2 regions of the Methylomonas sp. 2F7 genome follow, and region 2 is predicted to be linked to the other one. Evidence: riboswitches for the same ligand, from Rfam matches in the RefSeq annotation. Region 2 holds a riboswitch; the other holds the start of a gene.
What was found. Region 2 has a riboswitch for cobalamin ahead of ACR64Q_RS22055 (TonB-dependent receptor domain-containing protein). Riboswitches for the same ligand answer to the same signal wherever they lie in the genome.
Positions count from the first base shown of each region.

Region 1 (4,391 bases), 3.0 Mb from region 2:
CCTCGGGTAATACGTGGTCTGCGAGCGGCGAGAAAAACGTCAGTTCAGCGCCCATGGCTTGCAAACAATCCAGATTTGCTTGATAGATAAACGAAAATGCGGCATCGCGAGCTACCGCGATACGCTTACCAGTCAGCAATTTCGGCGGCGGATCGGTAGTAATCGGCGCGAAGGTGACCGGCTCCGGCAATCGGCACGGCGCAAGACTGCCGAGCAATTCGGCGGCTCGCGCCAGGCGAAGATCGAGATCGCCGATTTCGTCGGCCTGCAACAAACCCAGATGTCGCGAAGGTAAGCCGACCGCGTCGTCTTTCGCCATCGCCACCAGCAAAGGCATGTTATTCGGCAACGCTTCTTCTAGCAGTTTGGCATGACTAGGACTGCCGACTTTGTTGGCGATGACCCCGGCAAACGGTAAGTTGGCACGGTAATGGGCTAAGCCATAAGCTACTGCGGCAAAAGTTTGTGCCATGCCGCCCGCATCGATGACAACGGCCACAGGCACGTCTAGTGTTTGTGCCAAATCGGCGCTGCTGCTATCGCCGTCGAACAAGCCCATGGCACCTTCAATCAAGATAACGTCAGCGTCGGCGGCGGCGTTATAAAGCATCTCACGGCAATGCGCTTCGCCCATCATCCATAAATCCAGCTGATAAACCGGTTGTCCGCAAGCAAAGCTCAAGATTTGCGGATCGATAAAATCCGGGCCGGTTTTGAACACGCGTACCTTTCGGTTTTGCTGGCGATGGTAATAGGCCAAAGCTGCAGTTATGGTGGTTTTGCCTTGCCCGGAGGCAGGGGCGCTGATCAATATCGCCGGGCAATGGCGTGTTGCGGTAGCATTCATCACTAAAACGTTACTTTACGCAACAATCGGCCCGATATTGCGCCTAAGGTCAGCCAGAAAATAGCGTTGTTGATGGATGTCAACACCACAAAATGCTGTTGTAAGGCTTCGGGCGCTAAAGCCTGAGCAACCTCCGGATGCGGTGCGCCGATCAGATGCGGTAAGGCCAGTAAGCCAGCGCCGCCGATTTGCAGCCAGCGCTGTTTGGTCAAAAACAGACCAAACAAGCCAATCGCGGTAGCGGCGGCCGTAAAAAGCCACCACGCTTGGCGACTATGCAATTCGGCGCTGTCAGTACCCGGCAACTCCGGCGGCAAGCCCAATGATGGCGCGACAAAAAATACCAAATAACCGGCCAAACCCCAGCCGAGTCCGTACAGGTAACCGTGTTGATCCCGCCAGTACAGGGCGACACTGATAAACAAGGCAAAGCCGAAGCCGGTCAGGCCATTGAACAGCAAAGTAAAGCCATTGCGTTGCCAGCCGTCCGTCGGTTGCCAGTCATGCGCATGCTCGGCCGATGGTGTTTCGAATTGCTCGGCGGCCAAAATCAAGGGCAAGGTTTGATAGTGTTGGAGCACGCTGAGTAACAAGCCGCCCAATAGTCCAGCCAGTAGCGACGCCGCAACCAACTTACGAAAATCCGCCATGTTAATGGCAAGGAAAAGCAGCGCTGTGACGTCCGTCGTGGGCGGCGTTATGTAGGTAGTTGTTGGCGTCCTGCAAGAAACCCAAACCTAAAACGACGGTCAGACCCAAAACAATAGCACTCAGGCCAGGCAGGATTTTTGAGGAAGAAAGGGTGGTAGATGCTGCAAGTGTTTTCATGGTTGTCTGTTCCGAATAAGGTGGACGGAATAACAGAGGGAAAGACAAACCAAAAAAAACCGATTTGACAGATCGCCCTCCGCAATACTGTTGACTACAGTTTTAGGCCTGTCTCCGGGCTCGTGACGAATCACCTACCGTTGCGGGGGCAGCGTCGGCATTTAACCGACTTCCAGTTTCACCCGCCAAGAGCGGGAACCTTAAAACCAGCGGCGATTGTATGCCGCAGCTAGTCGTAGGGCAAATGAAATGTATTGAAATAAGAATAAACTGTGCGGCAGCAGTTCCTCTCGACAAGTTATCGATCAACCAGTAATCGCCCGCAACGCGTGATTCGATCGAAACTGAACACATGCTCTCTTGGGCTTTCATAACACCGCCCCACCAACCTGCGCCGATAATCCGGCTCGCCTTTTTCGAGATAAATAGTGGCGCCACAAATGGGACATGCCGCCGAATACCGAACTAACCGAATTACTCTTAAATCTCCGTCTCGAAGCAGTTCGAACTGCGCAGACTGTTCATAAAAATTTGTGAATAGTTCATGGGCTACGACAATTCGATCATCCAACAATAATATCCAAGGCTTGATGATAGTTACCCAGGAACCATAGGGAATCGCGAAAATACTGACCAGTAATGTCAAATCTTGCGTTGTCACGGATCTGGGTAAGGATAACGATAGCCATCCAGCATAAGCAATTAACACCGACAACCCAGCTATGATTGCTAGCCAACCCACTATAACCCAGACATGCCATTGTCTTAATTCAATTTGTCCATGCCGAAATAACCGACTCGCGATCCAACTGGGTTTGACTTCACCTAGTTCAGTCATTTGATAGCTGGCTTGCAAATCGGCTGCATTGTTCCTGCCAAGGACGCCGTCAATCGCTTGGTCTTCTTCCGTTATTTCCGGTATCGGTTCTGCCTTGATATAGAACGTCGTGAGTTGTCCCGGACCGCCCTTTGTGCTTTTACGGTCAGGTTTTGCATAACAAGACAACCCACGTTTACGAGCAAACTCTAAGATTTGCGGCTCTCGGGTTTCGCAATATTTCTTCAACGAACCCGGCCAATCGATCCACTTTTTAGGATCGGAAATTCCTATAGATTCACCGACTGCGGCGACGATTTCATCAGCCGTGAACCGGCGCTTCGACTCTTCGAATTCTGACTTCTTCAACGATTCCTGGGCTAACGCGCGCAATATGCGGTGCCCTTTTTCATCGCTTGGCTCGCTATCCAACCAATCGATCAAGCATTGAATTACCTCGCGCATAAACCACCCCAAACCAGGTAACCAGCAGTAGTTGTCTGGTTAGCGAATAGCCGATTCATAACAATTTCCTCCATAACAAATTCAAGATAAGCAATATAAAAATGATTTTGGAATGCAATTATTCAGGTCAAACACCAATTAAGGCTCTACTTCTTGTAGGCAAAGTCCCTGGTAAGCAGAACGAGATTAGAAGAATTTCAGGATCATTCAATTCATTGGACCCTGCAATTAGCCTGGCGTTATCAAATTGGCCGTCCGTTATTTGCCGAAAAAAGCGTCGCCAGCGCAATAGGACAATTATTTTCAACAAAGCCAAATCATATCTATCGGGGGTTCCGGAGGTTTGTGACCCAAATCAGGTCACTTTGCGACCGGGACATTTCCGCGTTGCCTGCCTAGCATATCGACAACAGTCGTTAATCAACTCAGAGGCGTTTATGTCAACACTGGATGAAGATCTTGCCCGGTTAAATTTCGAATATCTCATGCTAGCCAGGGAATGCGCACGCAGTAATCCTGAAGAAACGGCCTGGCGCTTTGGATTAGATCGGAATGGTATAGACCATCTCGCCGGCACGACACAGGAGCAACTTCGTGAACACGCCGAAAGCAGTCGCGCAGTGATTCAGTTATTGCCGGTTTATGTTCCAAGCAACTTGCCCATGGTCGCCTATGTGGATCTTCTCCAACCGTGTATCACTGGAACTGCGGATGAAACCAATGCCCTTTAAAAGCAGGTCAAATATAGGCGCGGACTTGCTATTGGCCGAAAGGCTAATCCAGCTTGGCGTACGTCCTCCGATTGTCAGCCAACTCTGCCATTTAACCCGAAAGCAAAGCATCGAATTATCTAAAGCGGTACAAGGACAACCGCCCAAACAAGGCATGCTGCCTCATGATCATCAATGGGCCATCCGCTCGGCGTTCAACAACATTCATGCCTCGCTATTTTTAAGCATGATTGAAGACATCAGACACCGACTTTCTACTCCGAACCTGAGTGCAACCTTACTGGTTACGGCCTATGAGATCTACAGCAACGTCGCTTCCAAAATTTTAGCCGATCGGCAATTTATCCAACCACGCTCCAGCCAACATTATCCGTTAGACATCAACCGGGCTTGGTATTTAATTAGCCTGCTCTCGGCGGGTGATTTGGTTTTCATTCTTTGCGGGCGTTGCCGCGCCCGTTACCTAGGCATGATTCACCCTGAAGCCGCATTTAGTCAATGCCCTATCTGCGAGGTGTGGACTGATCGGTCGGGGCGGCGGCGTTGGGTTTCCGCAAAATCAAAAAGTCAATCTTTGAACAAACCAAGCACTCGTTAGAGGCAATCAAGGAGCTACTAAGGAGAAGTCGCATGCATATCGTTGTCGTTACAGCCACCCATTCCCAAATACCCCAGGCAATCCATGGCAAAAATTTCGCGCGAC
Region 1 is NZ_CP195203.1:1,908,204-1,912,594, reverse strand. Features, by position in the region: gene ACR64Q_RS08710 (cobyrinic acid a,c-diamide synthase CobB) at 1-847, opposite strand, end outside; gene ACR64Q_RS08705 (CbtA family protein) at 850-1,497, opposite strand; gene ACR64Q_RS08700 (CbtB domain-containing protein) at 1,499-1,675, opposite strand; cobalamin riboswitch at 1,764-1,893, opposite strand; gene ACR64Q_RS08695 (hypothetical protein) at 1,974-2,957, opposite strand; gene ACR64Q_RS08690 (flagellar transcriptional regulator FlhD) at 3,059-3,688, shown strand; gene ACR64Q_RS08685 (FlhC family transcriptional regulator) at 3,669-4,286, shown strand; gene ACR64Q_RS08680 (STAS-like domain-containing protein) at 4,319-4,391, shown strand, end outside.
Region 1: another riboswitch for cobalamin. It lies ahead of ACR64Q_RS08700 (CbtB domain-containing protein); the one in region 2 lies ahead of ACR64Q_RS22055 (TonB-dependent receptor domain-containing protein).

Region 2 (4,391 bases):
CCCACTATCGGCATCGGCGCTGGTGTTGATTGCGATGGCCAGGTGTTGGTGCTGTACGACATGCTGAATATCAGCACCGGCAAGCGGCCGCGCTTTTCCAAAGATTTTATGGCCGACGCCTACAGCATAGAAGAGGCGGTGCGCCTGTATCATCAAGCGGTAAAATCCGCGCAGTTTCCAGCATCCGAACACAGTTATTAAGCGTATGCAAATAGTCACCAGCGTCGCCGCGTTGAGAGAGGTAATCCTGCAATGGCGGCAAAACGGGCAAAGCGTTGGTTTCGTGCCGACCATGGGCAATCTGCATGCCGGGCATATCAAACTGGTTAGCACCGCGAGGCAAGAGGCCGATAAAGTGGTGGTCAGTATTTTCGTCAATCCCACCCAATTTGGGCCAAACGAAGATTTTGCCAGCTACCCGCGCACCGAACAGCAGGATCAAGAAAAACTGCTAGCCAGCGGCGCCGATTTGCTGTTCTTGCCATCGGTAACCGAGATGTATCCGCAAGCCACGCAAACCGGCATTTCAGTCAGCGGCTTGTCGGCCCTGCATTGCGGGGCCAGCCGGCCCGGGCATTTTGACGGCGTGGCATTGGTGGTTTGCAAGCTATTGAATATGGTGCAGCCCGATGTGCTGCTGCTGGGGGAGAAGGATTTTCAACAGCTGACGCTGATTCGGCAAATGGTCGCCGATTTGAATATACCCGTTGCAGTCCAGGGCGTGGCAACTGTTCGGGAAGATGACGGTCTGGCGATGAGTTCTCGCAATGGCTATCTGTCCGAGCACCAAAGACAACAAGCACCTAAGCTATATCGAGCCTTGTGCGCAGCGCGCGATGATATTTTGGCAGGGTATGACGATTATCCGGCGGTGGCTGAACAGCAGCGGCAGAATCTGCAACAAGCCGGTTTTGCCGTCGATTATTTCAGTATCTGTCGTAGCGCGGATTTATTGCCTGCCTACGCTAGCGACTCTAATCTGCTGATTTTGGCTGCTGCCAGACTGGGCAAGACGCGTCTGATCGATAACCTCTACTTTTCTAAAACAAGTATCTGACGTTACTGTTTTTTTGCCTGTAAAAGCTAATGCTTAAATTTGATAGCAGGGTTAAATTCAGGCATAATCGCCGGCCCTAGTATTCGACCTTGTTTACCATGAACATAAACATGCTTAAAGCTAAGTTACACCGTGCGCGGGTAACGCATTCCGAGCTGGATTACGAAGGATCGTGTGCTATAGACGGCAAAATTTTGGATTTTTCCGGGATTAGGGAATACGAGCAAATCCATATTTATAACATTAACAATGGTCAGCGCTTCACCACATACGCGATTCGCGCCGAAGAAGGTTCCGGTGTGTTTTCGATTAACGGCGCAGCTGCAAGGTTGGCGTGTCCTGGCGATTTGATTATCGTCTGCGCGTTCGCTAGCCTAGATGAGAAGGAACTGAAGAACTACAAGCCGACTTTGGTGTATTTCGACGGCAACAATCATATTAGCCATTCCAGTCATTCCATTCCTGTTCAGGCCGCCTGATTTAAATAACCGCCGGGGCGACTCAGTCTCCGGCGGTTATTTGCATTTTTAAGCTTCCGATACGTCTATTTCGCTGACTTTCTCGGTCAGGGTGATGCTTTGCTCAATAGCCACCAATACTTTTTGCATGCCGATGCGTTTGTTGGCGTTGATCAATATCGGCGACTTGATTGAGCCTTTGATAGTCGGCTTGCCGTTATCCTGCTCGTTGTCCTTGTGCAGTAGAATTAAAATCACCAACTCGTCGCCCGGCTCTATTTGCAACAGCGCTTCTTCCGGATCGGTTACCGTAAAGTTGTAATTGATGTTGAAATTGGCCGGATGCGCCGCGGAAAAGGTTAGCTCCGCGTTATCGACCGATTGCAGCCAAAACACTATTTCGCTGCCTTCCTGATGAAATAACTTAAAGCGGGTCTGATCTTCGAAACCGGGTAGGCCGCGCGGAAAATTGATGATTGTGTCCGGATTGATGTCTTGGTTGCCTAACAATTTCGATTGAATTTCCATAGTCCCGCCCGTATTCGTTGAAGTCTAAGTTAACAGCATTAATCAATGCACCAATGTATAGCACGGAAAGGGGTATTTGCAATGCGGATTGTCGGTAACTACCAGGTATTCTTGCTTTATCGCGCCCAACTCCCTACAATTGCGCGCTTCTTTCAGGTGTTTGCGCCGTTTTCTCGGCCAAGCTTAAACAGGAAGTCGGTGCGGCGGTTTTAACCGCCCATGCCGACGCTGCCCCCGCAACGGTAGATAAGTAAAGAGCTGCGTTTTTGCCACTGTGCGCTTTGCATGGGAAGGTCGTAGATCAGGCGTAAAGCCACTTATAAGCCCGGAGACTGGCCCGGAAGATCATTCGAGACAGCGGAGGGCTGTTTACGGAATGGTCTGAGTCCATGCCTAGCCTGCCTCCGCCTTTTTCGTTTTCCGTTTTTCCTCTGTCCTTTTTCACCCGGATGCGCGGCGGGCGCAGAGGACAATATGCAATCAATTTTATACAGATCTTTATTTCTGGCGAGTACGCCTTTTACGGTGTTGGCGGCGACTAGCGACGAGGCGATTAACCTTGCCGAGACAGTTGTCACGGCTACTCGAACCGAAACTCGTCAGAACGAGTTGGCCACGGCGATGACGGTTTATACGCGCCAGGATATAGAGAAACTTCAGGTTAGAACCCTACCCGAGTTACTGAAAGGCACGCCGGGTGTCGATATGGTGCAAAGCGGCGGTTACGGCAAGGACACCAACGTCTATCTGCGCGGCACTAACTCCGATCATGTACTGGTTTTAATCGACGGCATCAAGGCCGGCTCGGTGACCACCGGCACCAGCGCGTTTCAGTTTATTCCCATCGATCAAATCGAACGTGTGGAAATTACTCGCGGCCCGCAATCCAGCCTTTATGGTTCGGAAGCGATTGGCGGGGTGATTCAGATATTTACCCGTAAAGGCGGCAACAGCGAACGGCCGCACATCGCACTGGAAACCGGCGGCGGCTCTTACGACACGTATAATGGCTCGGCGGCCGTCAGCGGCAAATGGGGTAAGGCTTGGTATAGCTTGGGGGCCGCTCAATTGGGTAGCCAGGGTATCAATGCTTTGAGCGGTGTCAGCGTCGCGAGTGGCTATAATCCGGACCGCGACGGCTATAACAACACCAGTTTGAATGCCAAAACCGGTTACCGGTTCGACAATGGTACCGAGCTGGAGGCGTTTTTCCTGCGGGCCGAAGGTGAAACCGAGATAGACAACTCCATCAGTAGCACCACTGAGTTTGTCAATCAGACGCTGGGGGCGACCGCCAGCGCTAATTTCAGTGATATGTGGCGGTCCACATTACGCATAGGACAAAGCGTGGACGATGCCGATCAATTTCGGCATAACGGTCGATTTACCAGTCGTTTCAACACCACGCGCTGGAATGCGAGCTGGTTGAATGAATTGGCCTTGCATAAGGATCACCAATTAACGCTGGGCACCGACTACCGTTTTGATGAAATCGACAGCACCACGCGTTACGCGGAAACGTCCCGCTACGATGTAGGCGCATTTGCCGAGCTGCATAGCCGCGTTTTCGATAAGCATTTTTTGAATGCTTCTTTGCGTTGGGACGAAAACCAGGCTTTCGGCGACAGCGTCACCGGCAATTTTGGCTGGCGGTTTAATTGGGATTACGGTCTCAGCGCTTTTGCCAGTTTCGGCAATGCCTTCAAGGCCCCGACTTTCAATCAGTTATACTTCCCCGGCTTCGGTAACCCTGGTTTGCGGCCGGAAAAATCCACCAGTTTCGAAGCCGGTTTTGCCGGACGTCACGATTGTGCAAATTGGGAACTGCGCGCTTATCACACCAATATCGAGGATTTGATTGTATTCAGTGGTACGCCATCCACTGCCAGAAATATCGGCAAGGCGCAAATAGACGGCATAGAAGCGGAAGTGTCCACGCAAATTTTCGGCTGGAACAATAAGTTGAGCATGAACCTGATGACGCCCAAAGATAGACAGACCAATTTGCGTCTGCCGCGTCGGGTGACGGAAAGCTTATCCTATGATGTCTCGCGTTCGTTTGGCGACGTTGATATTGGCGCCTCCGTGCTGGCTCAGGGCGAACGTTTCGATAATAGTACCAATACCGTGCGGTTGGGCAGCTTCATGACCGCCGATCTGCGCACCGCTTATCGCATCGACAAAAATTGGATGTTAAGCGCCAAACTGAATAATATGTTCGACAAACGCTATCAAACGGTTAACACCTATAACAGCTTCGGTAGAAATTTCTATTTTTCGATCCATTACAATTACTAAACCTTTTCTGGAGAACCCTATGAATCTGAATCAAACCCTGGCTGTCAAAC
Region 2 is NZ_CP195203.1:4,893,416-4,897,806, reverse strand. Features, by position in the region: gene panB (3-methyl-2-oxobutanoate hydroxymethyltransferase) at 1-201, shown strand, start outside; gene panC (pantoate--beta-alanine ligase) at 206-1,057, shown strand; gene panD (aspartate 1-decarboxylase) at 1,156-1,536, shown strand; gene fliW (flagellar assembly protein FliW) at 1,585-2,043, opposite strand; cobalamin riboswitch at 2,181-2,398, shown strand; gene ACR64Q_RS22055 (TonB-dependent receptor domain-containing protein) at 2,518-4,341, shown strand; gene ACR64Q_RS22050 (hypothetical protein) at 4,361-4,391, shown strand, end outside.